Regions from separate parts of the Fulvivirga sp. AWR4_260 genome, predicted to be linked through region 3. Evidence: riboswitches for the same ligand, from Rfam matches in the RefSeq annotation. Region 3 holds a riboswitch; each other region holds the start of a gene.

Region 1 (4,631 bases), on a different contig from region 3:
TGATCAATTGTTCTATATCTACACTTCCTAGCAGCCTATCTTCAGCCACACCAATGGGTAAATTCACAAAAGGGAAACTATGTGCTTCATCTTTCATCAGGTGCGCTAAAGACCGCACAAGTGTAGTTTTACCTGTCCCTTTATCGCCCATGGCTAAAACTCCGCCCAAAGTTGGGTCTATTATACAAAGCTGCAGTGCAAGTTTGAACTCATCATGCCCAACAATAGCTGTAAAAGGAAACTGGTGCACCATTAGTTATAATCTTAAAAATTAAGAGTGAGTTTCATATGCATATTTCTACCCGCCAAGGTGTAGCCACGCTTTTCATAGTAGTTCTCATCGGTCAGGTTTTTAACAATAAACATTAAAGCTACCTGCTCAGATAGTTTAAAACCTGTAGTAAGATCAACCACCATAAAAGGAGCATATTCTATTTCAGGGCGTTTAGCATAATCTGTCCAGTCAGTATCAAACCTATGCCCTACATACCTACCTGCGAGCCTCAAGTTGAAAGTCTCACCAGAGTAATCAATACCATAATTATAAGATAAATCAGCCACGTTTTGAATATTAGACTTATAGCTATCTTCACCCTCAAACCTATCTTCAGTGGTAAAGTATTTAGTAGCATTTGCAAAAAGCTTTAATGAATAAGCATAATTAGCGTAAGCGCCCAAATCCCAAGAAGCAGCTAGCTCAATCCCACTCATCCTTGCTTTGTCAGCGTTAACATAAGTGGTTCTAGAAACAATGGTATCGCCTTCGCTGGTAAACTCCAGCCCATTAACTTCTACATTTTTTGTAGTAATTCTATCCCTTACAAAAGTGGTGAAATATGTAGCATCCAGTGCTAATCCATTTTTTACATTGTTATAACCAATACCTCCGTCAATAGTAATTCCTGATTCTGGATCAAGATCAGGATTACCTTCAGATACGTTAACAGCACCGGTTCCACTTACAGAGTACCCTGCAACATAGTAAGCCACTGGTGTTACAAAAGCTCTACCAGCACTTCCGTGAATGTTAAAATGATCATCTATATCATATTTCAGGCCTGCACTAGGATTAAATACGTTATAAGATTCTTTTCCTTTTGTATAACTATCTAAAAATTCAGTGTCCTTCACATCAAATGTAATATGATCTAGTCTCACTCCTAAGGTGGCATGCAAACGATCTTCTAAGAAAGAAAAATTACCCTGACCAAATAATGCAGTAGAATAAATACCATAATTGGGGTTATAAGGCGCTGTTTCATCACCTGTAGTCGCAGAGAAGCTCTGACTTTCTGAATTAGCTCTGCTATAATCTACTCCAAAAGCAATCACGTGATTTCCCCAGTTGAAATTATCCTGCAACTGAAAGCCTTTCCAGCTGTTGGTGTATTTACTGGTGACGAAATCAGCCAATTCTCCATTGCTCACGCTTCGGTAGTCATAATACTCCAAACTTGAATACGCCTTAGCTTTTAAGGTATGATTTTCGGTGAGCGCTCCGGTTACCGTCACATCAGCACCATAGCGATATGGGTTTTTAATGCTCTGGCTTGAATTTCCATAGGCAAAATCACCAGGAGACTGTACATCATGAGCCGAAAACATTGAACCTGAAACATCAGCTCTCCAATCGTCATTAATATCTACTCCAAACCTGATATCTCCAGAGAAATATTTGTATTTAGTAAAATCACGCTCTTCTCCATCGGCAAAAGCATCATTACCTGTTAAAACAGAATCAACACCGTGCTCAGCGTTATAGTAGGTACGTTCTACTTCATTCCAACCATACCTCTCTCTAAAGAAATTATCGCTACCGTATGTATAGTTATCAACTTGGTTAAAGTAATTCAAGTTAACATCAAAGTCTGTTTTATCATCAATAGAACCGCCAGCATTGAAACCTACTTCTATGGTATTGTAGCTGCCGTAAGATCCTGTAATTGTCTTTTTAATTTCGCCTTGAGATTTTTTAGTGATAAGGTTAACCACACCTCCCATGGCTTGCGAACCATAAAGTGACGAAGCTGCACCCTTTATCACTTCTATTCTTTCAATATTATCTAAGTTAATAGTAGCCAAGTTAGAGGCTCCTGCCGGGCGGCCATCTATCAACACCAAAGACCTTTGGTTAAGCCCTGAAAACTGTGGTCTATAACCTCTAATTCCAATGCCTGATGATAAGCCAGGGTACTCTATTACATCAACACCCGCCATTTTCTTTAAGGCATCGGTAAGGTCTTTTGGGTCTGCTTGTTTTATATCTTCTTGAGATATGACTACTATTTTTTGCGGTAAATCTTCAACCTTAGCATTCACTCTGGATGAAGAAATAGTTATTTCCTGCAGTAATGTATCTTTTAATGCAGGTATTTGCTGAGCGGAAGCAGTATAACTTCTTCCTAAAAAAACAGCTCCGACAAAAAGTAAATATTTAATTTTCAATACTATAGATTTATTAATTACACATAATAAAGCATAGCAATAGGAAGGAAAAAATGAGATAACGTACGCCATCAAATAGAATATATCAATGGAGTACTCCCCCATTAGCCTTTTCATCCGAAAGCTATGGACTACACTTAAGGCAGGTCTTCTGACTCATCCCAGCTAAAATCACCTTCCCATTCAACAGAACAGTGGCTTTAAAGACCTTAGCTCTCAAACTCTCGTTTCAGGATATACAGCTACGGAGATAGTTCCGGACTCACACCGGATTCCCTTTTAATTTCAGTAGCAATTACTACCACTGAAAACCTAAAGATATGCAAGTATAAGCATTAGTATTGAGTAATTTACCATTGTATACCAATACCTTTATTTGCTCAAATCAATGTATTATGAGAGGCTGCTAATTTTATCACACCCTATTTAATCGCCTCTATTTGCGGTCGTTCTAAATATATGTTAACAAAGTGATTCCACACCTTATGATCAGTGGTTTTATCTTTCGCTATTAACTTTACCGTACCATCCTGACTCTTCAGGCGCAGCACATGACACCGTCCATCTAATGTTTTAAAAATCTCAACGTGCCTTATTCGTGCATCTTTATAGGCTTTAGGAGCATCTTTAGAAGGCACACCAATAGCAAATTCTGCATTAAACTTATATTTTGATATAGACACCCATTTATCTTCATAATTGAAATCAACAGGTATGTTAAATTCAAAATATTCTGCCCCTAATTCAGGAATCCTTATTTTTAAATCAAGTAGGAATTTCTGAAATACATCCTTCAATAAAGGGTAAAGATTTTGCTCCTTAGGGTTGGCCTTGGCCATTATTACTTCTCCAAATTCTTCGTCAAAAACTTCACTAAACTCATCAGGAGCTGTAGGCTTTAAAGGATTATCAGAGGCAACATAATCCATCCCTTCTTCATACAAAGTATATTTCTTAACTGGCTTCCCTTGTTTGATATGTTTACCTACGATCTCAATGGCCTTAGCTACCGTCAAATTTTTATACCATGTATTTTCTGGCATTACTATCATGGTAGGTGCATCTTCACACCTACCATTGCACATGGTTTTAACGGTATGCACAGAAGAATACAGTCCTTCTGATTTCATATAAGCACGAATTTCGTCCGTAATATGCTCCGCTCCCTTGCGCTTACATGAACCTCCATTACAAAACAACATGCAATGAGATACTTTACTTAGGTCTTTCCCCATATTTTAAGGCTTTTTTTAAAGCTTCAATACTGTTTATATGATTTATTTTATGGTTTGCTTTTATCATCCATCTACCTTCCTCTTCATCACTAATCACTACTTCTAAATCTGCATTACTCACTATTTCATATCCCTCTTTCTCCATGGCATGGCAAGTCCATTTATACAAGAAGCCTTCACCTTTCACCGCAATTTTCTGCTGGTAATTATGGTTAATTTTGAAAGCACCTGTTTGTCTATCGAACTTCACATAATCGTCTTTAAAAGCAGAACTAAATTTATTTTCTATAATAAGGTCTTCCGGTGTACCCGTAAAGAGTTGCCCATCTTGTCCTATTAGCCAAACCATATCCGCTAGTTGTATAGCAACTTCCAACTCATGAGTAGATAATAAAATGGCCTTATTAGTTTCAATAGCAAGTTTTCTTAAAAGTGAAAGCAATGCCACTCTATTGCTTACATCTAGGTGTGCCGTGGGCTCATCTAAAATTAATAGAGGAGTATCCTGAGCCAAAGCCTTAGCAATCATTACACGCTGCTTTTCCCCATCACTCAACTCATGAATATGTACATCTGCAAAGCCATCAACCTGCACCAGCTCCATAGACCTCTGAATAATATCCTTGTCTTCCTTAGTAAGTTTACCTAACCAATTAGTATAAGGCGTGCGTCCTACTGACACCACATCAAATACGGTAAGGTTCACTGGAGTTACTTTTTCTGATAGCACTACACTAATCAACCTTGATAAATCGTATCGGGGTAATGTCAAAACATCTTTACCATCGATATATACCTTACCCTTAAGCGGAATGTGCAGCCCTGTAATGGTGTGAAGTAAAGTAGACTTACCTACTCCATTAGATCCTAATAAGCAGGTTAAGCCTCCCGTTTCAATAGAAAGATTCAAATTTTGAAGCAATGGCTTATTTCTATACCCTACCGCAAGGC
Region 2 (4,631 bases), on a different contig from region 3:
GAATTGTAGTCATACCTCATGCCCAGTAATAATGACTGATTTTTGTCTATTTTATACTCATCTTGAATAAATAAACCGGGTAAGTAAATTTTTGACGGAGCATTTGAGTCATTTTCTTCGGTGGCAGTGGTATTATCATCATAGTAAGTATACCTAGTGGCAGCCCCTGCTAGTAAATTGTGGTTATTTAACGTCCTGATCCAGGTTAATTGACCAAAATATATTTGTTGGTCAGCGTTAAAGAGCATGTCTCCATAGGCACTATTTTGTAAGTGGCGGTTGGCGCTAAATGTGATTTTTAGATTTTCATTGGTAGGTAACTCATAAGTACCCATTAACTCCCATCTTTTTGTATAAATACTTTCGCCATATACATCATTACCACCTCTATTTTCTGATGACCAGTTCATTTCACCTCCCCATCGGTCTTCATAAATATAACGGCCACCCACTTGAAATTCCTTATTGCTGGCTCGTTTTATTTGCCACTTGTTAAAAACCGAAATTCTATTCTCGAGCGTAACATCTGTGAAGTTGTCATTATTATGATCAACTGGATTGGAGTAATTGAAGTAATTTATTCCTACTAGTGTATTTAACTTAGGAGCAACTTTAATTTTTGTAGCAATGTCAGCATTTACTTCTTGCCAAGAGGTGGTGTAAATATCAGTGCTAAAATGAGAAGCGTTATCTACATTTTTTGTAATCACATTTATTAACCCGCCAACAGCTTCTGAGCCATACAGCGTAGAGGCCGGTCCTTTTACTACCTCAACCCTTTCAATGAGTGACTGAGGTATACCGCTAAGGCCATAAACTGTAGCAAGTCCACTCACTATGGGCATGCCATCGATTAAAATCATGGTATATGGCCCTTCTAATCCGTTGATGTGGATGTCTCCTGTGTTGCATACATTGCAGTTGATTTGAGGTCTTACACCATTAATGTTTTGAATGGCTTCAAATAACGAAGGGCTAGGGTTTGCTTTAAAAAAGTCTTTACTGAAAACTTCTACCGGTACGGGGCTTTCTAATTTAGAAACCTCGTTTAAAGTGCCTGAAACCACTACTTCATCAAGCATGTCTTCGGCTTCCGAGAGGTTGAAATTTACATGAGTGTGCGATGCAGAAATGTCTATTGATTGAGTAGCTGTTTTATAGCCTATGGCCGATGCGCTTATCTTATAACTGCCTTTTTGGGGTATTTTAAGGCTATAGTTCCCTTCAGCATCAGTGCTAGTGCCAATATGAGTTCCTTTAATATATACATTAGCATAGGGTACCTCTTGGTTTTGGTTTAATACTTTGCCCGAGACCACTTGCTGTGCATGGCCTGTAATGGCAAGTATTGATAGTAATAGTAAAGTATATAATTTGACCACTTTATTTTAATTGATTTTAATGTAAAATATAAAAGTTAGATAAAGCTAACAATTATATTCTGATCAAAAAAATTAAATTTGTGCTGTAGCAAGTAATATTTATGTATTCATATACTGAAGAAAACTATTTAAAGGCGCTTTTTACTATAGAGGATCAGCAATCTGAAATAAATGTAAATGTGCTGAGTAAGCATTTAGGCATTAAAATGCCCACCGTAACCAACATGATAAAAAAGTTGGCTCAGAAAGATTTGGTGAACTATGAAAGTTATAAACCGCTAAATCTTACAGAAAAAGGTAGGGTAGAGGCTGCTAAGGTTATTCGTAAACATAGGCTTACTGAAATGTTTTTGGTTGAAAAAATGGGCTTTGGCTGGGAAGAGGTTCATGAGATAGCTGAGCAAATAGAGCATATTAAGTCAGCAGCATTTTTCTCTAAAATGGATCAGATGCTTAACTACCCCACTATTGACCCACATGGTAGCCCTATTCCTGATGAGCACGGCAAAGTGAAGGTGTTAAAGTATAAGAAGTTAAGTGAGTGCACTGCAGGAGAGAAAATTAAAGTTACTGCGGTAACTAATTCCTCAGAAGAATTTTTGAAGTATTTAAACAATAAAAGTATCAACCTAGGTACAGTTATTACCATTGATACAGTAGAAGAATATGATGGTACTATGCGTGTGAGTTATGGAGAGGTGGAGAGTCAGCCATTGGGAAGTAAAGTAACGGCAAAGCTGTTGGTGGTCAATCAATAAGCTCATTATTAGTACTTGAAAAGTTGTTTTTATTTAAGCTAAACCCATTTTTTAGTATAAATTGAATATATTTACTTATAGTAAAGTTCTTTACTTAATTTCATCAATCGGATAGGGTTGCACTGAAGTGAATTAAAAGGGAATCTGGTGAAAATCCGGAACTGTCGCGCAACTGTATTTAACACAGAAGCATTGCTTGTATACCACTGTTATCATTAATGGGAAGGTGAGTAATGGCTGTTATAAGTCAGGAGACCTGCCTTTATCCTCAATGACATTGCTTTCGCGTAATAAAGTTATAGGTCAGGAATGATGCTTACAATAAATAGTCATAGGATTGGTACGTCTTGTGGTTTCTTTTACTCATCCTCACAATATATTTATTCTTATAAAGGCAAAGACGAAATTTTGCAATGGACTTTTAACTAATGTTCAACCACTTAAAGTTAAAAGAAATGCAAACTCACATTTTAGGATATTCACACTCGCAAGACCATGCGAGCTTAAAGGAGGCTTATGAAAAATATCTCAACGCTCAATTAACCATATCTGAGCTGATAGTTCAGGGTAATGTTATAAAACAAAAGAACTGGCAAGAATTGCAGCAGATGGGGGTTGATTTAATTCCTTCTAATGATTTTTCTTTTTATGATCGGGTACTGGATATGGCTTTTACTGTAGACGCTATTCCTGAAAGATACCATGATGTGATCTTAAAAGATGGAAAAACTGAGCTTGACCTTTATTTTGCTATGGCGGAAGGCTATGAAAGTGAAAATATTGCTGTTAATGGCATGGATAAGCGGCAGTGGTTTGATTCTAATTATAGCTATGTAGTCCCCGAGTTTACTAAGGGGCAGCAGTTTAGGCTGTTTGGTACCAAAGTGATTAACGATTATTGTGAGGCTAAGCGCTTGGGAGTAAAAACTAAGCCTGTATTATTAGGGCCAGTATCATTTTTGCTGTTAGGTAAGCAAATAGGACAGGCCTTTAATGTTTTAGATTTGTTAGATCATCTAATTCCCGTTTATTGCGAAGTGCTGAAAAAGTTAGAAGCATTGGATGTAGAGTGGGTTCAATTTGATGAGCCTTGTTTAGCTTCTGCTATTAATGATGAAACCAAAAGAGCCTTTACGGCTACTTATTCAAAAATTAAAAGGCAATTCCCTCATTTGAAAACCATGGTGGCGACCTATTTTCATGGCCTAGAGGAAAATGTGCAAGTGGCTACAAATTTGCCAGTTTCAGCATTGCACCTAGACCTTATTAATGCATCAGAGCAGCTTATGCCTGTGCTTCAGATGGCGCCAGCATGCCTTACCCTATCATTAGGAGTCATAAATGTTGATTCAAATAGTGTGATTGTAAATGAGCGTTTGCTCAAAAATATTGAGGAAATAGTAGAAAAAAGAGGAGATGAAAAACTTATGCTAAGTGCTAATTGTGCTTTAGGTGAAATGTTGGGAGGTTTTAATAACACTGAGTCTCTTATTCGTTTATCTGAAGGTAGTATTAGTGATAGGGTAAAAGAATTGATGCAGTTAAAGCAAACGCTTGAGGGGCATTTAGTAGCATATTAACGCTAGGGCTCTGGGCTATTTTGTGCTTTAATTTATTAGCGGAAAATTAATTTTACTGATCAGGAGTTATCATTGTAACAGAGTGTAATTAGTTATATATTGACAATTACTAAACCTCAATGTTATGAAATTTCAACTGCTTTTCATGCTGGTATTGCTAAGTTGCAATTCTCCGAATAATGAGTCTGCTAACATGGTGTCTGGCTCATTGCAAAATGAAAAGTTAGTATTAGAGTATTTCAAATATTTTAATCATCATAACTGGGAAAAGCTTTCTCAGATGTATGAAGCCAATGCACAATTTCTTGATCCTGCGTTTGGCGGTGAGCCCATTAGGCAAAGTCATGAGGGGATAGTGCAGAAATATTCCGATTTAGAAGCATATATACCTGATGTTCAAGATGAAGTTTTGAACATATACCCTTCAGGTGAAAATGTGGTAATAGTAGAGTTTGTGTCTAAAGGAACAGCGCCAGATAGTACTGCTTTTAGGCTGCCCATGTGTGTGGTTTTTACTTTTAAAAACGGGAAGATCACGAAGGATAATACCTATTATGATAATTTTTAAGTTGAATAGGGCGTAGTTTTATTGCTCTCACAATAATTACTCACATCAGTATGCTTTTTTTAAGCGCACTTTCACAATTACTATATCATTTACTTTCAGTAAGATAGTACGCTACATGTCATTGCTAGCAATGGTACTGCATTTAAATAAGATCAAATTCGTTTAAATAAGCAATAATATACTACTTGGTAGTATTTAGTTGGTTTGAATTAGGCTTGGTAAAACAGATAGCTTTGTCGGTTTAACCAAAAAACAACCTAAACCGATGACCAAATTGAAATTAACCTTTATCCTGTGGTTGTGTATGCCCTTTCTGGGGTTTTCGCAAGTGTACCATTGGGAG
Region 3 (4,631 bases):
AGCATAACTATCCTTTTTTCCATCACTAAAAACCGAACCTGGGTAATATATTATATCCGCTTCCTGTAACGCCTTTAATCCTTTTAGGGTAATTAACTCGGGATCTCCCGGCCCCAACGAAACACCAGTAATCAAGCCCGTACCCATTATATACCTAATAGTTTTTTCACCTTTTTGACCACTCCAGCTTTCTCCCCTACTTTTTCATCTTCTTCAAACAAAACTCCTTTCACATTGAGGTGATGTCCAATTTGCTCCTGCCCTACTTGTTCTTCAAAACCAATAATTTGTTTTCTGTATTTACACATCTGACAGTTCATATTACCTGTGCCCTCTTGCACGTCTTTAAGCCTTTCATCAAAGGCCTGCAATATCAGTTCGTCAGTACCAAAAGATTTTGTATACACATAATCAAGGTTTGAACTAGCATTAAAATCATCTACTGACTGGTAAATTCGTTCTAATAAAATACCTGTGAAGAAAAAGAAAGGTATTACAATGGTTCTTTTAAAGCCTAGCTTATCTACCATCGCTAAGGATTCTGCCACAGTTGGATATGCAGTGCCGCTATAGCTGACAGTGGCAAACCCGTACCCCATTCCTTCCCAAAGCATGCTGCATAATTTATGCACATCAGAGTTGGAGTCAGGGTCAGTTGTACCTCTCCCCACTACCATTAGGCACGTCTCCTTTCTATCTACAAGACTGAGCTCTGCTTCTTTTTCGGAAAGTATTTTTTTGGACAAATCGAGCAAATACGAACTTACGCCCAAGTGCCTTCCCATTTTAATGGTCAAATCAGGGTAATAACTTTGTATAGTATTTAACTCGTAAGGGATATCATTTTTGGCATGCGAACCAGCAAATAATATTACCGGCAACGCATAAATTACCCTTACCCCCTTCTCATAAAGCCTTTCTACAGCTGCTTCATAGAGCGGATGATTAAACTCTAAAAAACCATAATCTACTTCATAATCATGATAACGCTCTTTTAAAAGCCCCACCAGTTCTTTAAAAGCTTCCGTTCCAGCTTTTCTTCTGGTTCCATGTCCGCAAAGTAATATTCCTTCTTTCATTATCTAATGGGTTTTACACCTATTAAAAACACTACAGGCATCGCCAAGTCAGCCTTTTCTACATCTTCTTGAATGTCTTTTAATGTACTCGTAAGCACCTGCTCATTCTCTCTGGAAACATTAGCTACAGCTGTGATCGGAATAGTATCATCCTCACACACCTCTATTAACTTAGGAATAAGTTTATCCAAACTTTTCATAGCCATATACACCGCTAAGGAATTTCCCGCCTTCAGCAATGCTGCTATACCATTTAATTGTTCATATGAATAATCAGCGGTATGAGCTGTACAAATCATAAACGCATTTGATTTGCCCCTTTCCGTTACCGGAATATTATTAAGGTTAGCCGCAGCCAGTGCCGCTGACAAACCTGGCACTATCTCAAAAGGAAGGTGGTGTGCTGTAAGGTATCTTGCCTCTTCTGCTGCACGCCCATATACATATGGATCTCCTGATTTCAACCTTACTACATTTCGCCCTTGCTTATAATGCAGGTGAAGTAATTCATTGATTCTATTCTGTCGGTCTTGCTGGTTAGACTTATCTGCAAACTTTCGCCCTACATAAATGAACTCGGCCTGAGGGTTAATGTCTAGAATTTCCTTAGAAACCAAGTTGTCATATAAAATAACCTCGGCATGCTCTACAGCCTCATACGCCCTCAAGGTAAGGCAGCCCATAGCCCCCGGCCCGGCCCCCACAATGGTTATTTTACCCGAATGCTGATTAGTAAAAAGCTCTTCAGGATTATTATATTTATACTGATAACCCAACAATTGTATAGACTTGCTGTTATCTATTATCTTGTACACGCCTCCAGTCTCTTCCTTAAAAACTGGCGGTGTAAGCCCTAAAATAGTAGCAGCTTTTTCATAATATGTTTTACGCTGAGGATGCTCACTGCAGCATACATTAAAAACCTCTCCGTAAACCTGCTTTTTAATTACAGAATGGATTATACCTATACAATCATCGAGGTGAACCAAGTTCACAGGAGCCAAACCATTACGTAAAGCTCTTTTTTCTGCCAAAAACTTTCCTGGATGTCGATCCGGACCAATGAGTCCTGCAAACCGCAGGATAGTTAGATTCTCATTGAAATGCTGTCTTAAAACCCTTTCCGCTTCAACCACAGCCTCTCCTGATTCTCGCTCTGGCTTTAGCGGCTCATTTTCTGTAATAGGTTGCTCACCATTGCCATAAACACTGGTTGAGCTGGTATAAATCACTTTGGTTTGTGATGATGTATTAGCAACAACCTGCCTGATCTGGCTAAGGTAATTTTCTTTTCCTTGCTGACTTATACGTGGAGGAGTACAAATAATCAAAACATTCGCATCATGCAAGAATGCTTCCCAATCACCTTTAATCTGATCCTTTTCTAAACTAATTCTTGTAACTCCAAAGGGAAAGTGGTTATAAGAAGACAACTTCTCAATGCTATGTACAGAACCCCTTATGCCATAGCCCTTTTTTTGTAAATATTGAGCCAAGGGTAGGCCAAGCCAGCCTAAACCTAATATGGAGATATGTGTAGTATTTGTTTCCATATTATTTATTGGTTATTACAAAGCATGTCGTATTTAGCTTGCAAAATGCTTTCTCTCTGTTCAAAACAGTTTAGGTTTAAGTATAAAAAAAATAGAAATGAAACTCAGGAAGGAAAAGGTACAATATCACCTTTGATGTAGCACTAGGCAACATTTTCAATTTTCAGGAATGATATGACCTGCACTTTTAACCCGAAAGCCTGGATTCATCACGAAAAATGGCAGGTCTTCTGACTCTTTCGTATTCGCTCGCCTTCTCATCTTTAATGACAATGGCATGCCGAACGAATTATTTACTTCACATATGCAAAGTCGAAATTACAGCTGCGGGTACAGTTTCAGAATTACACTGAATTCCCTTTTAATTTTCGTAAATACTTACGAAAAACCACAATCCGCACGAATATAGAAAGTTTTTAGATCAACGGCACAGCTTGAGCGATGGATATTTGCCTTATTGAAAACATTTTTGACATAAAAACCTATTCATCAAAACATTAGCAACTTCAATAGGCCTACTTACCCACTACTATGGTATATTTATTACGATTGCCTTTTCCACACTAATGGATCTACAGTAGCATCTCCTGAAACAATGCCGGCCTCTTTTAAGGTATAAACTACACTCATCAACATCTTATCACTTACCCAGCTGTTGGTAGTCCACTCAGTAGAATGAAACCAAACTGCAGCATCCTGATGTGGTATATCATATTTCTCACTTACCTGATCAATGGCACTATCACTACGCATGAAATCGTCACAAGCATGATGAACTATTTTGAGGAATTTATCTAATAATTCGGGCTGTTGTGCTATAATATCGTTAGTAGCAGCAATCATAAAACAGGGCCAAGGAGAAATGAATTCGCCTATTCTTCTTAGCATTCCTTTATTTACATAAGGCTTGGTCATAAATTTTTCCCAGTAGAAAACATCCGTTTCTCCGCTGTTCAATGATTGAAGCGCTCCATCAATATTCTCTACAGGAATAAACTGCTCTGCGACCATTTTTTCTCCATTTTTCAAGGCATCAACGGTAGGCATAAGGTGTGATCCTGAACCTAAACGGCTAATGGCTACTTTTTGGTCATAAACCTGATTATGCGCAGTGAGATCGCTATTTACACCTGTATGCACCCCCCAAGTTAAAGGCGATTTCACATAACCACTTATGATCTTAGAAGGGTTTCCTTTAATTATATCTGTGATTATACCTTCAGTAAGTAAAATACAAATATCGCACTCTCCACTTCTCAAAGCCTTAGTCATACCTCCTGTACCTTGCGGATAATCCACCCAATTTAGGTTAATCCCAGCCTGCTGAAATAATCCTTTTTCATTAGCGATATGTATAGGTAAATTGAAATGCTCAGGCACACCGCCTACTGTAAGAGTGATATTTTCCATGGTATTACTTACTAAAAATGAGGCACAAAGTTAAGCCCTAGCAAGCATTACTTATAAAATAATTCTTAGAAATATCAACCTTATAAAAGCGAATAAATACTAAAAAAGCCGTGAGCTAGTGCTCACGGCTTACGAATATGATAGAATTATCTATCTTGCAACGCAAATTTAATGGGTATCATTTGCCTTACCTTAACAGGCACTCCGCGCTGCTTCCCGGCATTCCACTTGGGTGGATTTTCGAAGATACGCATAACCTCATCATCACAGCCTGCTCCTATTCCTTTCACCACTTTAAGGTCTGTCATATTACCATTTTCATCCACCACAAAACTTAAAAACACCGTTCCTTCAATACCCAACCTTCTAGCGCTAGAAGGGTACTTCAAGTTATCTCCAATGTATTTATAAAGAGCATCCAAACCTCCTTTTGGCGATGGCATTTCTTCCACTATATCAAAAGGAAGATCATCAGGCACCTCTACAGGTAAAGTTGCCGTCTCGATTTCAATCACGGGGTCATCCTCAGGAACCTCTATTGTGGGCAAAATATCTTTTACCTGCACTTCAATTTCTGCATCTGTAGGCA
Region 4 (4,631 bases), on a different contig from region 3:
GCAGGAGTTAAATTGGGTGAAAAGTAGACAAAAGCTCTTTTTCCTAAATAACCTGGTACCTGAGCGTATCCTATCGATGTTATTAATAGTAATAATATTATTTTGTATAAACGTTTCATAGTTTGCCATTTTTAAGTTTAAAAAGTGTGTAGTAGATGTTTGAGGTGAGTAAACTGTTGTTGTCTTTGTTTTTCATCAACCTAAGATCGTTGGAAATAGGTTGTTCACTCCTTACATCAAATGTAATGGCAAAATAAAAAGTACCGTGATTGGGCGATAAAGCATAGATTATAGCTATCGGTAATAATGGAGGATAAACCAAACTGTAGAAGATGTAATATCCTTTACCTGGTTTAGTTTCGGATACCGAAAGGTTTCCCATCCATGTAACATGATTACTGCCATAGCTCTCAGATACCTCTATCATTTCGTTGTGTATGGGACTGATCATGGAGGTGTCATTCTGAGCGAATTTTTCACCCAACCATTCATTCACTATTGCATGGTTTCTGAATGTCTCTACGCTATTATAATTCAGGTTATGCATATCCAGGAAATCCACATCCATAGAGAGGCTAGAAGCGGCCTTGTTTACTTTAGGCTGAATGTTTTTTAGAGCATCTTCACTTTCAATAAACCTCATGGAGCTTTTTTTACGCTCATCTATTCTTACATAAATCGGGTCAGCAATTATGGTATGGTCTACTTTTACACCCTTTTTATGTTTTGCAGCCTTCTTTTGTAGTTTCTTTCTTTTTCTTAATTCCTTTTTGCTAAGTACGGGAGCTTCTTTTTTAATGTATTTAATGAACCTGTTATGAAGCCCTTCTCTGTTTTTTAGTCCTTCGAAAGCATGGTAGTAATAAGGTAAATCCGATTTTTCATTTTCTTCAAAGAGGTAATCCTTGGTGTCCTGATCTACTTCCATTAATCTGGCCACACAGTCTTCAAGCATAAGGTTAAGCTCTTCATCATTTGGTAGCTGTTCTGACAGTGGTTGTAGGTATTGTATAGCCAAGATTAACCTTTCACTGTATGACATTTTCTCAAATAGAAATTTGATTTTTTGAAACTCTTTAGAAACAATCAATTCATGCCCAGAGAAATTCTCACTTTCCCAATAAGTAAGTCCATATATGGCTTTGGCTATTGTTTTTTGTAAATAAGTTTGGTTGTTGTTGCCTCCTTTTAATAGATCGTAAGCCAAATAAAATGCTTTCAAATGGTCATGAACAAGCAAGTATTGTCTACACATTTCTAAGGAAGATAGCGATACGGTGCGCTGAAATTTTTCTTCTGATGCTATATATTTTTTACCGCCCTCACCTGAATGTCTGGCAAGTTTAATCACATTAGCCTTTCTCTTGCCTATATTAGGGTGGGTGCTATTTTTGTCATCATAATTTTCATCAGTGGTGTATATCTGAAATTCTTCAATTTGAAGCTCTGCAGGTATAATATACTTATCATGCTCTAAAAATGCGTATTCAAATTCTTGGTCCAGCAAAAGCTGGTCAGAAACCTGAAGAATATCAAAAACTCTTGCAAGTGAGTCTTTGCTGTAGCTTGAATTAAGGTAAGTCTTCAGACCTTCAGAATCTGCTTCCATTTCTAGTTCGTGCGAATAACTGGTTTTAGCTATTTGCTGCTGATCTCGAGAGAAACCTTTGAAGTCACCTTTTCCTTTTTTTATATCTATATTTTGAATATAGCTATTGATGATATGCTGCTTTTTGTAATGTGTAACCTCGTGAGATAATATAAATGCTAATTGAGCTTCATTTTCGAGCTTACTAAGGAGTCCAATATTTACGAATATGATACCATTATTGGTGGTGAACGCATTCGGAACCGGAGATTTTACAGCGTATACTCTAAGCTTATTTAGTGTTTCTTTATCATTTTGTAACACATTATAGAGAACTTCATTGAGGTAGCTGGAAATAGGATCGTTAAATAACACTTTTCCACTGCGCAAAAAGTCATCTATATTGTAGTTGCTGTTTAAATAAAACTTCTTTTTGCCTTTCTTTTGATACCTTTTGTCGGACGATGATATAGAGGCAACATCCATTTTGTATTTAAAAGAACTGCTTTCTGTGAAGTCAGAGGGTACTCTATCCTGCGGCAGTAAGGTGCTGAAATTGTCCTGAGCCAGAGACAGTTGATGATAAAGTAGAAATAGTAGAATTGGTAAAGTTTTTTTCATATGCTTGGTTAAAATGGGCGCGCAATATAGTAAAATATGCTTGGTTTAATAAAATTTATTTTTTTTATCGGAAAATGATTGATTTTTAGTCTTAAGTGTATTTCTATAATAGCTTAATGCAGGGTGTAATCCATGTATTGTTTCTTGCATTATATGTCTATATTTGCTATCTGTGGTTTTCGGTTATTGCCGAAATTAAAAGGGAACCTTGTGAAATTCGAGGGCTGTCCCCGCAGCTGTAAGTTCCGGCTGGTGATCCAACCAGTCAGTGCAGGTAAAATCTCACACCACTGCTCATGAGCGGGAAGGTTTTTACTTGTCGGGATGAGCCAGAAGACCTGCCATGGTAAAGCTGGATTTTTGCTTTCGGGAGAAAGGTGAAAATTCCAAGTGTCTAAAGTTTTATGCACTTGATATCTAGAAGAGATTCTCATTTTATGAAACACTTATTGTTGAAGGTGGCGTTGTGGGTAGTGAGCATTTTGTCACTTTGTGGCTGTGGAAACCAACAACCTGAGCAACAGGAGCAAAATGCTTCTGATTCAATAGTTTTTATTCCTAAAAAGTTAAAATACGCCAAATTATTTGAGGTATATAAATCAGCTGCACTGACAAAAGTAGTAGTGAAATCCCCTCAGGATACCCTAAAAATTATGGCTACTTATCTTCTGAAAACGTCAAATGGAGAAGATGCTATGTCAGGGGCGATTACAGTGCCCATAAAAAACATTGCTACTTTATCGGCCACTCATATAGGCATGTTGTCGGCATTAGAGGCCACAGATAAGATTATTGCCCATGGGCAGTTTGATTATGTTTATAACCCTGAGTTGCGGAAACGGATAAATGAAGGAGGCGTAACGGAAATAGGCGAAGTTCAGAATTTGGGAGTAGAGAAGCTAGTGAGTTTATCGCCCGGTTTGCTAATGACTTCTGGTTACCAGCCCGATCATGAAAACCTCACATTGGTAAAAAAGTCAGGTGTACCTGTGGCTTTCAACTTAGAATGGATGGAAGCTTCGCCATTGGCACGAGCCGAGTGGTTGAAATTTGTAGGGTTGTTTTTAGGAGAAGAAGCCAAAGCTGATAGCATATTTAATGTAGTAGAACATAACTATCTCAGTATAGTAAAAGAGGCCAGTAAACTGAAAATGCGACCAACAGTAATGGTGGGCTCTGTATATAAGGGTACATGGTACATGCCAGGCGGGGATAGCTATATGGCAAAGTTTTTAAAAGATGCAGGTGCGGATTATTATTGGGCGGGCGATAGTACCAAAGGAAGTCTTGCTTTAAGCTTTGAAGCGGTACTTGAAAATCAAATGAATAGTGAATTTTGGATTAACCCCGGATATGTAAATACTCGAGAAGAGGTGTTAGATTCTGATGAGCGTTATGCACAGTTTAAACCTTACAAAACCGGGGAGATATATAATTACACTGCCAGAGTTAATAAAGAAGGAGTCAACGATTATTGGGAGCAAGGTGTTGTAAGGCCAGATATTATACTTCATGACTTAGTGAAAATTTTTCACCCTGATATTTACCCTCAATACTCTCTTTATTTCTATACGAAACTTCATTGATGCATGGGGAAGGGAACTAAATATATCACTTTTTATACCATTTTGCTGGGGGTTTTGGCTTTACTATTCATGCTAGATATACGTTATGGTACAGTAAGTATTCCTCTAAGAGAAATATTAAAAAGTATTATAGGTAAGCCAATAGAAAAGGAAAGTTGGGACTTTATTATTCATGAGTTCCGAATGCCAAAGGCCATTACGGCAGTAACGGCAGGAGCAGGCTTGGCTATTTCTGGTTTATTGATGCAAACACTATTTCGTAATCCTTTGGCAGGTCCATTTGTGCTGGGGATTAGTAATGGAGCCAGCTTAGGCGTAGCACTACTTGTGATGAGTGGAGGTGCCATTTTTGGAGGTTTGCATGCACTGGGAAATTGGGCAACTGTAATGGCTGCTGTAATTGGTTCTTCTAGTGTATTGGCTATTGTATTAGTAATATCATTCCGGTTGCGAGATAATGTTTCATTGCTAATTATTGGTATGATGGTGGGCAGCGTAACAGGAGCAGTAGTAAGTATCTTACAATTCTTTAATGACGCAGAAGTAATACAAGCTTACTTAATATGGACCTTTGGTAGTCTGGCCGGTACCACTTGGACCCAACTCTATATCCTAATTCCATTGGTTTTATTAGGTATTTTACTTAGCATAATAGCTCAGAAACAACTCAATGCATTTCTTTTAGGAGAATCATACGCCAGAGCATTAGGCGTGTCTATTAAGAAATATAGAATAGTGATTATCGTTGCTACTTGTTTGCTTTCAGGTAGTGTTACTGCATTTTGCGGGCCTATTGCATTTATTGGTCTTGCAGTGCCGCACATTGCCAGAGCCGT

The links. A riboswitch is a leader RNA that binds a small molecule or an ion and turns the genes downstream of it on or off. The one in region 3 is predicted to bind cobalamin.
Region 1: it holds a riboswitch for cobalamin, as region 3 does, so the genes downstream of both, ACXACQ_RS22335 (TonB-dependent receptor) here and cobA (uroporphyrinogen-III C-methyltransferase) in region 3, are expected to answer to the same signal.
Region 2: it holds a riboswitch for cobalamin, as region 3 does, so the genes downstream of both, ACXACQ_RS21040 (hypothetical protein) here and cobA (uroporphyrinogen-III C-methyltransferase) in region 3, are expected to answer to the same signal.
Region 4: it holds a riboswitch for cobalamin, as region 3 does, so the genes downstream of both, ACXACQ_RS22355 (ABC transporter substrate-binding protein) here and cobA (uroporphyrinogen-III C-methyltransferase) in region 3, are expected to answer to the same signal.

The regions. Positions count from the first base shown of each region.
Region 1 is NZ_JBSWSU010000015.1:3,905,117-3,909,747, forward strand. It holds gene ACXACQ_RS22330 (magnesium chelatase ATPase subunit I) at 1-253, opposite strand, end outside; gene ACXACQ_RS22335 (TonB-dependent receptor) at 265-2,445, opposite strand; cobalamin riboswitch at 2,570-2,776, opposite strand; gene ACXACQ_RS22340 ((2Fe-2S) ferredoxin domain-containing protein) at 2,868-3,680, opposite strand; gene ACXACQ_RS22345 (ABC transporter ATP-binding protein) at 3,661-4,631, opposite strand, start outside.
Region 2 is NZ_JBSWSU010000015.1:3,500,598-3,505,228, reverse strand. It holds gene ACXACQ_RS21050 (TonB-dependent receptor) at 1-1,382, opposite strand, end outside; gene ACXACQ_RS21045 (metal-dependent transcriptional regulator) at 1,484-2,140, shown strand; cobalamin riboswitch at 2,238-2,418, shown strand; gene ACXACQ_RS21040 (hypothetical protein) at 2,596-3,720, shown strand; gene ACXACQ_RS21035 (nuclear transport factor 2 family protein) at 3,845-4,288, shown strand; gene ACXACQ_RS21030 (CotH family protein) at 4,554-4,631, shown strand, end outside.
Region 3 is NZ_JBSWSU010000001.1:1,299,665-1,304,295, reverse strand. It holds gene cobI (precorrin-2 C(20)-methyltransferase) at 1-147, opposite strand, end outside; gene ACXACQ_RS05485 (sirohydrochlorin chelatase) at 147-1,079, opposite strand; gene cobA (uroporphyrinogen-III C-methyltransferase) at 1,079-2,632, opposite strand; cobalamin riboswitch at 2,836-3,040, opposite strand; gene ACXACQ_RS05475 (substrate-binding domain-containing protein) at 3,176-4,042, opposite strand; gene ACXACQ_RS05470 (energy transducer TonB) at 4,189-4,631, opposite strand, start outside.
Region 4 is NZ_JBSWSU010000015.1:3,909,977-3,914,607, reverse strand. It holds gene ACXACQ_RS22365 (hypothetical protein) at 1-119, opposite strand, end outside; gene ACXACQ_RS22360 (M48 family metallopeptidase) at 116-2,209, opposite strand; cobalamin riboswitch at 2,366-2,569, shown strand; gene ACXACQ_RS22355 (ABC transporter substrate-binding protein) at 2,647-3,795, shown strand; gene ACXACQ_RS22350 (FecCD family ABC transporter permease) at 3,799-4,631, shown strand, end outside.